One region of the Sutcliffiella horikoshii genome, then DNA from elsewhere that is predicted to be linked to it. Evidence: a T-box and tRNA genes for the amino acid it is inferred to sense, from the RefSeq annotation. Region 1 holds a T-box; the other holds one or more tRNA genes.

The links. A T-box is a leader RNA that pairs with one kind of tRNA and senses whether it is charged. The one in region 1 lies ahead of ileS (isoleucine--tRNA ligase), so its partner is inferred to be a tRNA-Ile.
Region 2: it has a tRNA-Ile gene. The T-box ahead of ileS (isoleucine--tRNA ligase) is inferred to sense a tRNA for this amino acid. The anticodon was not compared.

What each region holds. Positions count from the first base shown of each region.
Region 1 covers NZ_CP082918.1:1,808,879-1,813,269, reverse strand. The annotation lists gene ileS (isoleucine--tRNA ligase) at 1-2,597, opposite strand, end outside; T-box leader at 2,836-3,072, opposite strand; gene K7887_RS09250 (DivIVA domain-containing protein) at 3,165-3,665, opposite strand; gene K7887_RS09245 (YlmH family RNA-binding protein) at 3,745-4,391, opposite strand, start outside.
Region 2 covers NZ_CP082918.1:3,438,782-3,443,172, reverse strand. The annotation lists rRNA gene K7887_RS17670 (23S ribosomal RNA) at 1-881, shown strand, start outside; rRNA gene rrf (5S ribosomal RNA) at 1,006-1,122, shown strand; tRNA gene K7887_RS17660 (tRNA-Val) at 1,131-1,206, shown strand; tRNA gene K7887_RS17655 (tRNA-Thr) at 1,245-1,320, shown strand; tRNA gene K7887_RS17650 (tRNA-Lys) at 1,326-1,401, shown strand; tRNA gene K7887_RS17645 (tRNA-Leu) at 1,410-1,490, shown strand; tRNA gene K7887_RS17640 (tRNA-Gly) at 1,507-1,581, shown strand; tRNA gene K7887_RS17635 (tRNA-Leu) at 1,590-1,678, shown strand; tRNA gene K7887_RS17630 (tRNA-Arg) at 1,716-1,792, shown strand; tRNA gene K7887_RS17625 (tRNA-Pro) at 1,797-1,873, shown strand; tRNA gene K7887_RS17620 (tRNA-Ala) at 1,894-1,966, shown strand; tRNA gene K7887_RS17615 (tRNA-Met) at 1,990-2,066, shown strand; tRNA gene K7887_RS17610 (tRNA-Ile) at 2,071-2,147, shown strand; tRNA gene K7887_RS17605 (tRNA-Ser) at 2,163-2,255, shown strand; tRNA gene K7887_RS17600 (tRNA-Met) at 2,303-2,379, shown strand; tRNA gene K7887_RS17595 (tRNA-Asp) at 2,383-2,458, shown strand; tRNA gene K7887_RS17590 (tRNA-Phe) at 2,476-2,548, shown strand; tRNA gene K7887_RS17585 (tRNA-Thr) at 2,576-2,651, shown strand; tRNA gene K7887_RS17580 (tRNA-His) at 2,677-2,749, shown strand; tRNA gene K7887_RS17575 (tRNA-Gly) at 2,757-2,830, shown strand; tRNA gene K7887_RS17570 (tRNA-Ile) at 2,838-2,914, shown strand; tRNA gene K7887_RS17565 (tRNA-Asn) at 2,931-3,005, shown strand; tRNA gene K7887_RS17560 (tRNA-Ser) at 3,011-3,101, shown strand; tRNA gene K7887_RS17555 (tRNA-Glu) at 3,110-3,181, shown strand; gene glgB (1,4-alpha-glucan branching enzyme) at 3,721-4,391, shown strand, end outside.

The sequences.
Region 1 (4,391 bases):
TCTTCTTTCACACCAGCAACTTCCAAGCCGGAAACGATAAACAGTTGCTGAACATTTTCTTTGATGGAATCAAGCAATGCCTTCGTTTCTGCATTCGGATATAGAGTGATTTTTGCAGCAAGGGATTTACCGATAACTTTTTCGTTACGGGCAACCTCCAGCGCTTTTAACACATCGTCACGAAGTGCCATGAACTTATCCCATTTTTCTTCAATCGCATCTGCACCATCAACAGTCAATACATCCGGCATATCAACCAGTTGTACACTTTCTTCTTTTACAAACTCAATGTGTGACCATACTTCGTCAGCTGTATGAGGAAGAATTGGTGTCACAAGTTTTGTAAGTGCAAGCAATGTCTCATAAAGAACTGTCTGGATTGCTCTGCGGTCATGTTGATCTTTTCCTTCGATATAAAGAATATCTTTAGCAAAGTCAAGATAGAATGAACTCAATTCAATTGTGCAGAAGTTGTGAACAGCATGATAGATGCCAGCAAACTCGTAATCTTCATAGGATTTTTTCACTTTCGTGATCAAGTTGTTCAGTTTGACCATCATGTAGCGGTCTACTTCGCGAAGATCCTTCACGTCTACAGCATTTACGGTTGGATCAAAGTCAGCAAGGTTACCAAGCAGGAAGCGGAATGTGTTACGGATTTTACGGTACACTTCAGCTACTTGCTTTAAGATGTTATCAGACACTCTCACGTCAGATTGATAATCAACAGAAGCTACCCATAAACGAAGAATATCTGCACCAAGTTGGTTCATTACTTTAGATGGAAGAACTACGTTACCTAGTGATTTACTCATCTTGCGCCCTTCGCCATCAAGTGCGAAACCGTGACTCAAGATTCCTTTATAAGGAGCCTTTCCTGTTACAGCTACACTTGTCGTCAAGGAAGAGTTGAACCATCCGCGATATTGGTCAGAACCTTCAAGGTAAAGGTCAGCAGGACGTTGCAGGTCGTCTCTTTCCTCTAGAACGGATTGATGGGAAGAACCGGAATCAAACCATACATCCATGATGTCCATCTCTTTGAAGAAAGTACCATTAGGACTGCCTTCATGTGTGAATCCTTCTGGAAGCAAGTCTTTTGCTTCTTTTTCAAACCAGATGTTAGATCCATGCTCTCTGAACAGGGCAGATACATGATCGATCGTTTCGTCTGTGATGATTTCCTGGCCGTTTTCTGCATAGAACACAGGAATTGGTACTCCCCATGCACGTTGACGAGAAATACACCAGTCTCCACGGTCACGTACCATGTTATAAAGACGAGTTTCTCCCCATGCTGGAACCCACTTTGTTTCAGCTACTGCCTCAAGCAATTGGTCCCTGATTTTATCGATGGAAGCAAACCATTGTGCTGTTGCACGGAAAATCGTCGGCTTTTTTGTACGCCAGTCATGCGGATAGGAGTGTGTGATAAAGTTTAATTTTAACAGTGCGCCAGCTTCTTGAAGTTTTTCTGTGATTGGCTTGTTTGCCTCGTCATAGAACAGTCCTTCAAACCCTGGTGCTTCTTCTGTCATATTTCCTTTTGCATCCACCGGGCACAATACGTCAAGACCATATTTCTTTCCGATGATAAAGTCGTCTTCCCCGTGACCTGGTGCAGTATGAACACAGCCCGTTCCTGCGTCAGTCGTTACATGATCACCAAGCATTACTAAAGAAGTGCGGTCATATAAAGGATGTTTCGCAACTACATGCTCTAGTTCTGCCCCTTTAAGTGTTTTCACAACTTTTGCATCTTCCCACTCAAGTGTCTTAGATACAGTTTCAAAAAGTTCTGCAGCAATGATGAACTTGCTGCCATTTACTTCGACAACACTGTAATCTAAATCTGCATGCACGGCAATTCCAAGGTTAGCAGGAATTGTCCAAGGAGTAGTCGTCCAGATGATGAAGCTTTCAGAACCATCTAACACTCCTTTTCCGTCTTCAACCTTAAAGGCTACATAGATAGAAGGAGAGCGCTTATCTTGATATTCGATTTCCGCTTCTGCAAGTGCAGATTCACTTGAAGGAGACCAATAAACCGGCTTCAAGCCTTTATAGATTAATCCGTTTTTCGCCATTTCACCAAAAACTTTGATCTGTTGTGCTTCATATTCAGGTTTTAGTGTGATATATGGATTGAACCAGTCACCGCGTACACCAAGGCGCATAAATTGTTCACGTTGGCGATCAACTTGGTCATATGCATATTCTTCACATAATTTACGGAAGTCTGCTACGGACATTTCTTTGCGTTTTACTTTTTTGTTCTTTGTTAGTGCTGTTTCGATTGGCAGACCGTGTGTATCCCAACCAGGAACATATGGCGCATGGTAGCCGCTCATGGATTTGTAGCGGACGATGAAATCTTTTAGTACTTTGTTGAGTGCGTGACCCATATGGATGTCTCCGTTTGCGTATGGAGGTCCGTCATGTAAGACGTACATCGGGCGATCTTTAGTGCGTTCTTGCACTTTTTTGTAGATGTCCATTTCGTCCCATTTTTGTTGTAGTTGTGGTTCGCGGTTTGGTAGGTTTCCGCGCATTGGGAATTCGGTTTTAGGCATTAATAACGTATCTTTGTATTCCATGGTCTTTCCTCCAACTTTCACATTTTTGTTTTTTCATAAAATAAAGGTACTGATATACACCGCTGTTGATTTCCGCACTGGGCTTCGCTTTCCTAGGGGCGCTGCTGGAGCCTCCTCGGCAAGCCTGCGGGGTCTCCACCTAGCGCTATCTCCCTCAGGAGTCTTCGCCCTGTGCTCCAATCAACAGCTAGAAAATCTTTAAAACTTAGAAACAAATAAAAAAATCCCCTCATCCCATGAAAGGGACGAGAGGATCTCCCGTGGTACCACCCTAAATTGACGTAGCTGCTTGATGGCAGTTTCAGTCCGCTTTAGCATTCGTAACGTGAATGTGACGACAAGACTTACAGGCAATCTGCGTTCAGTCCTGTGCTCTAGGGTGATTTTCACTTCTCTTCTTATACCGGGCTTTCACCGACCCCGGTTCGCTATAATAAGTGGTAAGAGAAACTACTGTCCCTATCGACGCTTTAATATGTTTATAAAAAATAAGTGCATTTGTTTATTGTATGAAAAAACTTTGATTTGTTTCGTTATTATACTGAATATAACCTTATATCGTCAAGGTTATACTCCACTTTCTTCTAATTCTTTATCTTTTTCTTCATATTCCATTAAGTGTTCCCAGTCATCGTTGTCGATTAGCTCCAACTGCGCTTCAACAAGCATCTTGAAGCGGTTGCGGAAGATTTTTGATTGCTTCTTCAATTCATCTATTTCCACTTGCAGCTTTCTTGATTTTAATAAAGATTCATTGATGATACGGTCTGCATTTTTTTCCGCTTCCTTGATAATCAGTTTTGCTTCTTTCTGGGCATTTCTTCTGACATCCTCTGCGGATTCTTGTGCCACCAGAATGGACTTATTTAATGTTTCTTCAATCGTGTTAAAGTGAGACAAACGGTCATTCAATTCTTTGGCCTTTTCCTCATGCTCTTTCTTTTCACGCAGAATCATTTCATAGTCCTTGATTACCTGGTCAAGAAATTCATTTACTTCATCTTCATCGTAGCCGCGAAAAGCCTTGTTAAACTCTTTATTGTGAATATCAAGTGGTGTTAAGGGCATTGATGCCACCTCCATTAAAATCTCTACTGTTACTTAACATTATTCGACATGCTCTCTTGTTTTCCTGCCGAACAAAAAATTATTTTTGTTTTCCTACAATAATTCTCCATTTGTCTTTCTTGGTTTTCCCATCTACAGTAACAAGTTTACTTCTACCAAATCCCCTTACAGAAAGGATGTCCCCTTCCTGACATTCAAAGGCTGTCTGTTCAACAAGCTTCCAATTAATCTTCACCTTCTTGGCACCAATCAATAATTGCGCCTTTTGTCTGGAAAGATTGTAGATGGACGCAATCATAACATCCAATCGTAGGGATGCAGCAGTCGTAGAAGCTTCCTCCCAGCTTGTTTCGGTAGACTTTAAACCCTCAAGAGGCATCTCATTCAAGGACACTTTCACTTTCCCTACTTCTTGTAATTGCATCTCAACAAAAGCACTGACTTCAGCGCTCAGTACCATTTGGATAGTCGCATCATGAAAATAAATATCACCAAATTTGCTTCTTTTTAGACCGATTCCCATCAAGGATCCAAGCACTTGGCGGTGTTCAATTTTCACAAACTTTTCGGGGTAGGAAAGTTCATAAGCTTTTAATTGGAAATCTTCTACAGTGGGTTCGAGGTAGGGAGGATACAAGAGGGCGCGCTTTCTTTCGGCACCATTCGCTCCACCATGGAAAGCAAGTTTTACATCCTCATTATTGCCAACAACACTCTTTACAATTT
Region 2 (4,391 bases), 1.6 Mb from region 1:
TAGTACCTGTGAAGATGCAGGTTACCCGCGACAGGACGGAAAGACCCCGTGGAGCTTTACTGTAGCCTGATATTGAATTTTGGTACAGCTTGTACAGGATAGGTAGGAGCCTGAGAAGCCGGAGCGCTAGCTTCGGTGGAGGCGTCGGTGGGATACTACCCTGGCTGTATTGAAATTCTAACCCGCAGCCCTTATCGGGCTGGGAGACAGTGTCAGGTGGGCAGTTTGACTGGGGCGGTCGCCTCCTAAAGAGTAACGGAGGCGCCCAAAGGTTCCCTCAGAATGGTTGGAAATCATTCGCAGAGTGTAAAGGCACAAGGGAGCTTGACTGCGAGACCTACAAGTCGAGCAGGGACGAAAGTCGGGCTTAGTGATCCGGTGGTTCCGCATGGAAGGGCCATCGCTCAACGGATAAAAGCTACCCCGGGGATAACAGGCTTATCTCCCCCAAGAGTCCACATCGACGGGGAGGTTTGGCACCTCGATGTCGGCTCATCGCATCCTGGGGCTGTAGTCGGTCCCAAGGGTTGGGCTGTTCGCCCATTAAAGCGGTACGCGAGCTGGGTTCAGAACGTCGTGAGACAGTTCGGTCCCTATCCGTCGTGGGCGCAGGAAATTTGAGAGGAGCTGTCCTTAGTACGAGAGGACCGGGATGGACGCACCGCTGGTGTACCAGTTGTCTTGCCAAAGGCATAGCTGGGTAGCTACGTGCGGACGGGATAAGTGCTGAAAGCATCTAAGCATGAAGCCCCCCTCAAGATGAGATTTCCTTTTACTTCGGTAAGTAAGATCCCTGAAAGATGATCAGGTAGATAGGTTCGAGGTGGAAGCATGGTGACATGTGCAGCTGACGAATACTAATCGATCGAGGACTTAACCCAAATAAGTATCGAAATAAGTGAACGATATGAATTCTTGATATGAACACATTATCTAGTTTTGAAGGAACACGAAAGATGTAAAAACATCTTGATTTTCTTTCTCAATTTTGTATAATATAATTTGTCTGGTAATGATGGCGAAGAGGTCACACCCGTTCCCATACCGAACACGGAAGTTAAGCTCTTCAGCGCCGATGGTAGTTGGGGGATCTCCCCCTGTGAGAGTAGGACGTTGCCAGGCATTTATATGGAGGATTAGCTCAGCTGGGAGAGCATCTGCCTTACAAGCAGAGGGTCGGCGGTTCGATCCCGTCATCCTCCACCAATATTTTTTCACCTAGTGGAATTAACCATCAATATTATGCCGGTGTAGCTCAGTTGGTAGAGCAACTGACTTGTAATCAGTAGGTCGTGGGTTCGACTCCTATCGCCGGCACCATTTTTGTGCCATTAGCTCAGTCGGTAGAGCATCTGACTTTTAATCAGAGGGTCGAAGGTTCGAGTCCTTCATGGCACACCATTTATCTTGCGGGTGTGGCGGAATTGGCAGACGCGCTAGACTTAGGATCTAGTGTCTTTGACGTGGGGGTTCGAGTCCCTTCACCCGCATTGTAATTTTATATTAGCGGAAGTAGTTCAGTGGTAGAACACCACCTTGCCAAGGTGGGGGTCGCGGGTTCGAATCCCGTCTTCCGCTCCAACAGACTTGCCGGGGTGGCGGAACTGGCAGACGCACAGGACTTAAAATCCTGCGGTAGGTGACTACCGTACCGGTTCGATTCCGGTCCTCGGCACCAGAGTTTTTTACAGCAGTAAAACAACTATTATCTATATGCGCCCGTAGCTCAATTGGATAGAGCGTTTGACTACGGATCAAAAGGTTAGGGGTTCGAGTCCTCTCGGGCGCGCCATTATCGGGGAGTAGCTCAGCTTGGTAGAGCACTTGGTTTGGGACCAAGGGGTCGCAGGTTCAAATCCTGTCTTCCCGACCATTAAATCCCTTTTAGAATTTGGGGCCTTAGCTCAGCTGGGAGAGCGCCTGCTTTGCACGCAGGAGGTCAGCGGTTCGATCCCGCTAGGCTCCACTTTAATACTTTATTTTCTTTTTGGCGGTGTAGCTCAGCTGGCTAGAGCGTACGGTTCATACCCGTGAGGTCGGGGGTTCGATCCCCTCCGCCGCTACCAAAAAGGACCTTTAGCTCAGCTGGTTAGAGCAGACGGCTCATAACCGTCCGGTCGTAGGTTCGAGTCCTACAAGGTCCACCAGTTCTTTCTATACGCGGAGGAATACCCAAGTCCGGCTGAAGGGATCGGTCTTGAAAACCGACAGGGGTGTCAAAGCCCGCGGGGGTTCGAATCCCTCTTCCTCCGCCATATTATTTTAAATGATATGGTGAGTATAGAGACTTATATCTTATTGTCGCGGGGTGGAGCAGTCCGGTAGCTCGTCGGGCTCATAACCCGAAGGTCGCAGGTTCAAATCCTGTCCCCGCAACCAAATGGTCCCGTGGTGTAGCGGTTAACATGCCTGCCTGTCACGCAGGAGATCGCCGGTTCGATCCCGGTCGGGACCGCCATTTTTAACTAATAGTTTGGCTCGGTAGCTCAGTTGGTAGAGCAATGGACTGAAAATCCATGTGTCGGCGGTTCGATTCCGTCCCGAGCCACTTTGATTTTTCTAATGATCTTTTAATGCCGGTGTAGCTCAGTTGGTAGAGCAACTGACTTGTAATCAGTAGGTCGTGGGTTCGACTCCTATCGCCGGCACCATCTTTACTAAGTAAATATTATTATGGCGGTTGTGGCGAAGTGGTTAACGCACCTGATTGTGGTTCAGGCATTCGTGGGTTCGATTCCCATCAGTCGCCCTTTTTAGCGGGTGTAGTTTAATGGTAAAACCTCAGCCTTCCAAGCTGATGTCGTGGGTTCGATTCCCATCACCCGCTCCATTTTTGTGGGCCTATAGCTCAGCTGGTTAGAGCGCACGCCTGATAAGCGTGAGGTCGGTGGTTCGAGTCCACTTAGGCCCACCATTTTTTTATGTACCGTTCCACCATAGCTCAGCGGTAGAGCATTCGGCTGTTAACCGAAGGGTCGTAGGTTCGAATCCTACTGGTGGAGCCATATCTGGGGAAGTACTCAAGTGGCTGAAGAGGCGCCCCTGCTAAGGGTGTAGGTCGTGTAAGCGGCGCGAGGGTTCAAATCCCTCCTTCTCCGCCAGATTATCTGGCCCGTTGGTCAAGCGGTTAAGACACCGCCCTTTCACGGCGGTAACACGGGTTCGAATCCCGTACGGGTCATCAAAAGTTGTGGTATTTTATAAATACTATGGCTTTTTTTATTTGTCCAAAATTCTCTCGAAAAGTGCCTCGAAATTTCTATTCCAAGTAAAAAGTAAGTTTGCATCTTAACAATAAATTAAGATATTCTCAACTCATACAATACCCTTCTGCAAGACAAACAAAACCCCATTTCGAAAAGTAAAATTATTATATTAAAATAATCTATTCTTGTAAGCGTGTACATTTATGCTTGTAGACTATGTTGAACGGAAAAACTTTTCGACAAAAAACAACATTCCTCCTCCTAATTTTTAGTCGAAACTTCTCATAATGTAAACCCTTCCAAAAATGCTGTTATACCGCAATTTCAAGCAGAGCAACAATGAAAACGGTTTCCTTAAATTGCTTATTTATTACATAATAATCTGTAAAATTAAATATTGTTGATTTATGTCATACGATTTCGACTTGTCGGATAAAGGAGAATATTATAAAAAAGAGAATAGTAGTGTATAACAATATTCTTTTTTATAAGGAATGATGGAAGGGTGAAAAAATTGATTGCTACGAGTGCGACGGATTTTCAGCTGCACCTTTTTCATGAGGGAACATTGTATAAAAGTTATGAGCTTTTTGGCTCTCATTTAGTACGGCATCGTAAGAAAGTGTTAGGAACCAGGTTCACTGTGTGGGCCCCTAATGCCAAGAAGGTGCGCGTAATGGGTTCTTTTAATGAGTGGAATGGAGAGGTGCATCCACTAGAGAAATTAAATAACGAAGGTGTTTGGAGTATCCAAATAGATGAGGACTTATCCGGACACTTATATAAATACGAGATTGTTACACAATCCGGTGAAATATTACATAAAGCGGATCCATTTGCTTTTCATGCAGAAGTAAGACCTAATACAGCATCCATTGTATATGACTTAGAAGGGTTCAAATGGAAGGATCAAAACTGGCGCAGGAAAAAGAAACGAAAATTGGTTTATGAAAAACCGATGTTTATTTATGAACTGCACCTTGGTTCATGGAAGAAAAAGAATGATGGAGAACTTTACTCCTATATAGAGTTGATCACGGAATTAATCCCTTATATTAAGGAGCATGGTTTTACGCATATAGAATTGCTGCCATTGGTGGAGCATCCATATGACCGTTCATGGGGCTATCAAGGTACGGGGTATTATGCTGCGACAAGCAGATATGGAAATCCTAAAGAGTTAAT